3 regions of the Lactobacillus sp. ESL1191 genome follow, and region 1 is predicted to be linked to each of the others. Evidence: predicted binding sites of a transcription regulator. Region 1 holds the regulator's gene; each other region holds the start of a gene.
The links. The regulator HrcA, encoded in region 1, represses chaperone genes, less so after heat shock. The targets are predictions, from matches to a motif close to TTAGCACTCNNNNNNNNNGAGTGCTAA.
Positions count from the first base shown of each region.

Region 2: groES (co-chaperone GroES) is a predicted target of HrcA. The motif match lies at 938-964, and genes of this name have one in related genera.
Region 3: clpP (ATP-dependent Clp endopeptidase proteolytic subunit ClpP) is a predicted target of HrcA. The motif match lies at 1,263-1,289, and genes of this name have one in related genera.

Region 1 is NZ_CP196365.1:874,346-876,617, forward strand. Features, by position in the region: gene grpE (nucleotide exchange factor GrpE) at 1-438, opposite strand, end outside; gene hrcA (heat-inducible transcriptional repressor HrcA) at 451-1,500, opposite strand; gene ribF (riboflavin biosynthesis protein RibF) at 1,617-2,272, opposite strand, start outside.
Region 2 is NZ_CP196365.1:1,096,780-1,099,051, forward strand. Features, by position in the region: gene groL (chaperonin GroEL) at 1-600, opposite strand, end outside; gene groES (co-chaperone GroES) at 617-901, opposite strand; gene ACSYSN_RS05640 (redox-sensing transcriptional repressor Rex) at 1,071-1,706, opposite strand; gene ACSYSN_RS05645 (ABC-F family ATP-binding cassette domain-containing protein) at 1,928-2,272, shown strand, end outside.
Region 3 is NZ_CP196365.1:474,415-476,686, forward strand. Features, by position in the region: gene whiA (DNA-binding protein WhiA) at 1-323, shown strand, start outside; gene ACSYSN_RS02580 (hypothetical protein) at 365-514, opposite strand; gene clpP (ATP-dependent Clp endopeptidase proteolytic subunit ClpP) at 647-1,231, opposite strand; gene ACSYSN_RS02590 (SH3-like domain-containing protein) at 1,401-2,272, shown strand, end outside.

The DNA.
Region 1 (2,272 bases):
TGCCGCGATTTCGCTGATACCATGATCCTTCATGGCTTTAACGAGTGCATCAAGGGTCATCTGTACCCCTTTCTTAAGCTGCTTAGAGGCCTCATCATCAACCTTGGTCGACAGGGCCCGCTCCAAATTATCCATTGCTGGCAAAATATCCTTAGCCAAAGATTGTGACTCATACTTAATCAGCTGGCTTCGCTCATTATTGTAGCGATTTTGCATGTTCTGCATTTCCGCCTGACTGCGCAGGAACTTGTCTTCTAAGTCCTGATTTTGCTTTTGGGCCTTAATCAATTCTGCTTTTACCTGCTCAGCAGTGGTCTTGGGTGTTTGGTCCGCTGCAGCCGCGGTTTTAGCTTTAGCCGTAGCGGTTTTTTTGACCTTAGCCTGCTCTGGCTGCCCTTGTTTCTGTTCTTTAGCACCGGTGTCTTTTTCTTTATTCACGGCTAACCTCCTTTATTTAAATCGACCATAATACTCCAGCAGCTTCTTAGCTAGCTCATTCCTAAAATATTCTAATAGTCCTATTACCTGCGAATACGGCATATTGTTAGGACCAAGCAAGGCAATTACCCCCTTGCCATGTGTTCCAACACTGTATTCTGCCGTAAGCAAACTGTAGTCCTTGAGCAAGTCATTCGAAAGCTCCGAGCCCAAACTAACCCTGATGGGATGTTGGCCAATTTGGCTACTAGTCCGCTGGTCAACTAAGCTGGAAATCAACTCATTATGATCAATCAGCTCATAGAGTGACCTCAAATTGGCCACATTACTTAACGATGAGCTGTTGAGCAAGTTAATCTGCCCGTCGACATACATCTGTTCACTGGTCGCATCATTAATAACCTCTTCAACCAGTTCCAACAAGTCACCAGCATGGTTGCTGGTCAGCTTCTTGCCTAGATTATGATTAAGCAAGGCAGGCGTTACCTCATTCAAGGTCTTTCCCACCAGCTCATCATTAATCATCCGTACAGCTTTCTCAATTTCATCGCCATGAATATTAGTTGGCAAACTATAAACTTGGTTATGGACGTTGCCGTCACTAGTCACCAAGATCGCCATAATCTGTCTACTAAACAAAGGCACAATCCGGAAACCCGTGATAGTCAGGGCACTACTCTCTGGCCCTTCCGCAAATGCCGTATAATTAGTCAAGTCCGAGAGAATCTTGGCTGCTTCCTGAACTATTTCATTAACCTGGTGAAACGGCTGATCCAGCTGATTGACAATCCGCTCATAGGCAGAAGACGGAATTTGAAGTGGTTCTACCAGGTGATCAAGATAATAGCGGTAACCCTCAGTTGATGGCACGCGGCCGCTAGACAGGTGCGTTTTTTCAATTAGGCCTTGGTCTTCTAAGACCGCCATCTCGTTGCGAATCGTCGCACTCGACACCTTAATTGGTAACTGCATCATCACCGTTTTTGAACCAACCGGATCATTAGTCTGGGTAAAATCATTAATAATTGTTTTTAAAATTAGTTCTTGACGTTCGGTCAACATAGATATCGCCCTCACTTTTAGCACTCTTATCAAACAGGTGCTAACAATTATTATGATACTAGTATTTAGCAGAAAGTCAAGTCGAGTGCTAAATTTTGCCCAATAAAATCATTAGGCTAGTGGTGATGAGCAAAATATGCCTTGATTTCCGCCTCATCTTTGGCCATCTGGGCTCGTAATTCTGCCAAATTAGCAAACTTAATTTCGCCTCTCGTGTACTTGTACCATTTAATTACCATTTCTTGGTCGTATGCTTCTTCATCAAATCCAAATAAATTAGATTCGATAAAAATTTGCCGCCCTTCCTGAATGGTCACATTGTAGCCTACACTAGTCATCGAGTCGTACCACTTGCCCTTAAGCTTGGTCTTGGTGGCATAAACCCCAACCTTCGGCACAACCTTGTGCTCAGTCCATACCAAGTTTGCCGTCGGATAGCCCAGTTTATGACCATTACGCAGACCATGGCCAACGATTCCGGTCATTACATAGGGCGTTCCCAGCAATTCGGTCGCCAGTGCCATTTCACCAGCCTTTATCGCATCCTTAATTTCGGTCGACCCAATCTTTTGACCGTCATATGACTGCTGGGGAACTTCGATAATATCAAAGCGCCCCTTAGCAAAATTGGGAAAGTTTTTCATGTTGGCGACAGCTCGGGGCCCGTAAGTATAATCAAACCCAGCCACTACGGTATCCGCCTGCAGCTTAACCACAATCTGGTCGACGAACTCTTGAGCGGTCAGCTTGCTTAAACGATCATTGAAATGCA
Region 2 (2,272 bases), 220 kb from region 1:
TTGTGACAGGTAGCCGCGGTCAAACTGCATTCCTTCAACCACTGACAATTCAGTTTCGATTCCCCGTGAGTCCTCAATGGTAATAACGCCGTCATTACCCACCTTTTCCATGGCATCAGCGATTAGGTCACCGACTTCCTTGGAAGCTGAGGAAACGGAAGCAACTTGGGCAATTTGATCCTTTGAAGAAACCGTGTGGCTAATTTTGTGTAATTCGTCCACAACTGCCTTAGTGGCCTTCTCAATTCCGCGCCGCACGCCAACTGGGTTGGCACCGGCAGTTACGTTTTTCATCCCTTCGCGCACAATTGCTTGGGTCAAAACAACAGCAGTCGTAGTACCGTCACCGGCAATATCGTTAGTCTTCTGAGCTGCTTCAGCCACCAGCTTAGCACCCATATTCTCATAGTGGTCTTTCAGTTCAATCGCCTTGGCAATCGTTACACCATCGTTAGTAATATCCGGGTTACCATAAGATTGCTCCAAGACAACGTTTCTACCCTTAGGGCCAATCGTAGCCTTAACGGTATTTGCCAACTGGTCAACACCCTTTAATAAAGAACGTCTTGCTTTTTCTGAAAATTTAATATCTTTTGCCATTTTATCCGCTCCCTAACTACTTAACAATTGCTAAAATATCTTTTTCGTGCAGGACCAGGTACTTCTCGCCCTCGTACTTGACATCAGTACCTGAGTACTTATCATACAGGACGACGTCCCCTGTCTTCACCGTCATTGGAATCTTGTTGCCATTCTCAGCATAAGTTCCCTCACCAACCGCGACAATTTCGCCTTCAGTTGGTTTTTGTTTAGCATTCGAAGCAAGGACGATTCCGCCTACAGTCTTTTCTTCTTCCTCTTTAACTTTAACGATCACGCGATCACCTATTGGTTGTAACACGTTTGTCCCTCCTATTAGTAAAAATCTTTTTAATTGTTAGCACTCATATTCATCAAGTGCTAACTTACAATTAAGATAATAACCCCTTTTCAGATAAAATGCAAGAAAAAATTAGCACTTTTTCAGTTAAAGTGCTAATTATTCTTAACTCTTATCCGCAGGCTGTTGCTTACTTGGGTTTATCGGCGTCAAGAAAGTAAATCAAGGTCTGTAATTCCGTCGCTAAGTCAACGTTCTGGACCCTGATCCCACTTGGAGCTGATAGTCGAATTGGGGTGAAGTTCATGATCCCCCTAATTCCAGCTTCGACCATATCGTCTGCCGTCTGTTGGGCAGTGGTCGATGGCACCGTCAAAATCGCAATTGTAATCTGTTGGTCGCTCAACTGTTGCTTCAATTCGCTCATACCGTATACCGGCACCCCGCTTAGGATTTTACCGGTAATCTTGGGATCAATATCGAAGGCACAAGAAATCCGAATATTGTTACTACGCTTGAAGTTATAGTTGAGCAGTGCATGTCCCAAATTACCAACGCCGACCAGGGCCACATTGGTCAATGTATCCTGATTTAGAATCTTTTTAAAAAAGGAAAGCAAATTTTTGACATCGTAACCATAACCGCGTTTGCCCAGCGCGCCAAAATAAGAAAAGTCGCGTCTAATCGAAGCACTATCAACCTGAACTGCTTCCGAGAGTTCAGTTGAAGAAACTTTATCTTTGCCCGCTTCGTTTAAGATAATTAAATAGCGATAGTACAGCGGCAAGCGCTTAGCTGTCGCCGTGGGTATTTTTATTTTTTCCATTTTTTAAAAGAGCCTCCAACTTAAATATTGCCTGAGCCTTCTTCTTGTGAATTGCTCATCAATTAGTATTATTTTACCCGTAACGTTACGTTATTTGCAAATATTTTTTCACAATCTTGCAAACACTGTCAACGAGGGCTACTTTCAACTTTTTTGCATAATCGCAAGAGGCCCACTGTAAGTTCTTTTCGTATGCTAAAATAGTTTCTAGGTGAAAAAATATGATCATTGCACAAGGACACGATTTAGAAAAACAATTTGGGGCAAATACCCTATTTCAGCATGTTAACTTTTCAATTGCTGACCAGGCCAGAATTGGCTTAGTTGGACCTAACGGTGTTGGCAAAACAACTTTACTCAAAATTATGACGGGCGAGGAAGAGGCTAGTCGGGGCGAATTTACTGTCAATAAGGCCATCGAGGTCGGTTACCTTGCCCAAGAAAACGGACTAGCTGAAGATAAGACTATCTGGGACGAGCTGGTCGAGGTCTTTGCTGCGCTCATTAAGATGGAGCAACAGTTGCACGCTTTGCAGGCAGAAATTACCGACCAACCCCATAATCCA
Region 3 (2,272 bases), 400 kb from region 1:
CAATGCTAGCCTTTGAAGACCTACGCATCATGCGTGACATGCGGAATTCGGTCAACCGCTTAGTTAACTGTGACACGGCTAACTTAAAAAAAACAGCCACGGCTGCAGCTAAGCAAGTTGAAGATATCGAACTCCTTGAACGTAAAATAGGTATTGATAACCTGCCAGAAAAGCTGCAAGGAGTAGCCCGGCTGCGACTGGCTAATCCTGAATTATCTTTGAAAGAGGTAGCAGAACAGGTGCCGGATGGGCCAATTTCCAAATCAGGGGTCAACCACCGGTTCAAAAAAATACATGAACTGGCTAAGAATCTAGGAGAATAAAAAAAGGAATCCCGAAAAGGGCTTCCTTTTTGTTTACATTGCTACTTTAAGTTAACACTTTCACCGCCGCACAAAATCATGGCAACTCCCAGCGTTGTTACTACTATTGATAAGGAGTCAGATAAAACCAGACTATTTAGGATGGTAATAAATAAGCCGGCATAAAACAGCGCTTGTTTGATTTTGTCCATTCGTTGTCTCCTTTCTGGCAGAACAATACCTTACTACCTAAATTGAGTAAAAGTATACTTTAATAATCTCGTACATGCAAAAAGTCCCAAAATTAATTCGGGACTTCGTTTGGCCATTTTACTAAAATCTAACTATTTCTTTTGGTTGACCATGATTTCATCAATTAGACCATAATCTTTGGCCTCTGGTGCAGTAAGATAGTTGTCACGCTCGGTATCTTTTTGGATCTTTTCGAGGGGCTGGCCAGTTGTTTCATGCAAGATATTGTTAATCTTTTCACGACTTTTTAGAATTTCGTTAGCCGCAATTTGAATGTCAGTCTGCTGACCCTGTGCACCGCCTAGCGGCTGGTGAATCAAGACAGTAGAGTTAGGGAGGGCAAACCGCTTTCCCCTAGTTCCGCTGGTCAACAGGATAGAAGCCATTGAAGCTGCCATCCCAATTGCAATGGTTGAGACGTCCGACTTAATGAAGTTCATGGTGTCCATGATGGCTAGACCTGAAGTAATGACACCACCGGGCGAGTTAATATACAGGGAGATGTCCTTAGTGTTGTCTTGGGCATCAAGGAATAGTAACTGGGCAATAATAGAATTAGCCATGTCATCATTAATTTCACCGCTTAACATGATAATGCGGTCTTTTAATAAACGTGAATAAATGTCGTAAGCACGTTCACCACGTGCAGTTTGCTCAATAACTGTAGGTACAAGCATGTTTTAACCTCCTGATTTAAGTTCAAAATCATTAGCACTCTAATAAGTACAGTGCTAATTAAATCACTTACGTTAAATACTGTCAATGAAAGTGTATCAATTTTGTATTTTATGTAACATGTTCTTATTATATAATGGAATGAGTAAGTTTGAATTTGGAGGAAATATTTTGAAGCTTTTTAAGAAAATTGCAACGATTGCGATTGCGTTGATTGGAGGGCTGGTCATCACGACCAAGCTTTCAACAACAGTGGTCTTTGCGGCAGAGTCTGATAATACTCAGTCGCAAACGCAAACACAAACGCCGCAAGATGATTCGAGTCAGTCGTCAGAAGACGATGACGATACAGGCGGTACCACTAATACTGGAACGGCCAGTGGGAATCGGATCACTCAGCCTAAAAAGGAGCCCAAGCAAGTGGTGACTGGTTATGCCATGATGACCAAGGTTGCTGGTAACAAGAATTATGCGGTTTGGAAAAATGTTAATAATGGTAAGGTTAGTCAAAAAGTTGCTGATGGAATTAATTACCGTTACAGCCATATCCAGTCGGATCAACTGATTGAGACTAAGAAATACCGCTATTGGCGTATTTATGTTAACGGGCGCGAAGTGGGTTATGTTAATGAAAACTACTTCGCCAGAAATCAGATTGCTGTTCCTAAAAAGGTGACTTTGGTAAGAAATGAGTTTTATAGCTTTTCTCCTAGGGATGCAATTTCTTATGTAACTAACTACATGGGAACAGTTATTGATAATAGCCAAGTAAAAGTTTCGCGCGAGAGTATTTCTTGTGCTACACCCAAAACTTACCAAGTTAAGTTCACCTATGGGAAAGCTACGGCCACCCTCATGGTGACAATCAGAAAGAGTACCAAAGAGGGGGTTGCTGATGCTGCCGAAACGAATGCGGTTGAGGCTAAACCAGGAACTAATGACTATAAGGCTTGGAAGACCCACTATGGTTCGTCCATCAACTATCTTAGTCCAACTGAGTACAGCCCCGAAACAGATAAGCACGTCTTAACCAGTGGTAAGAT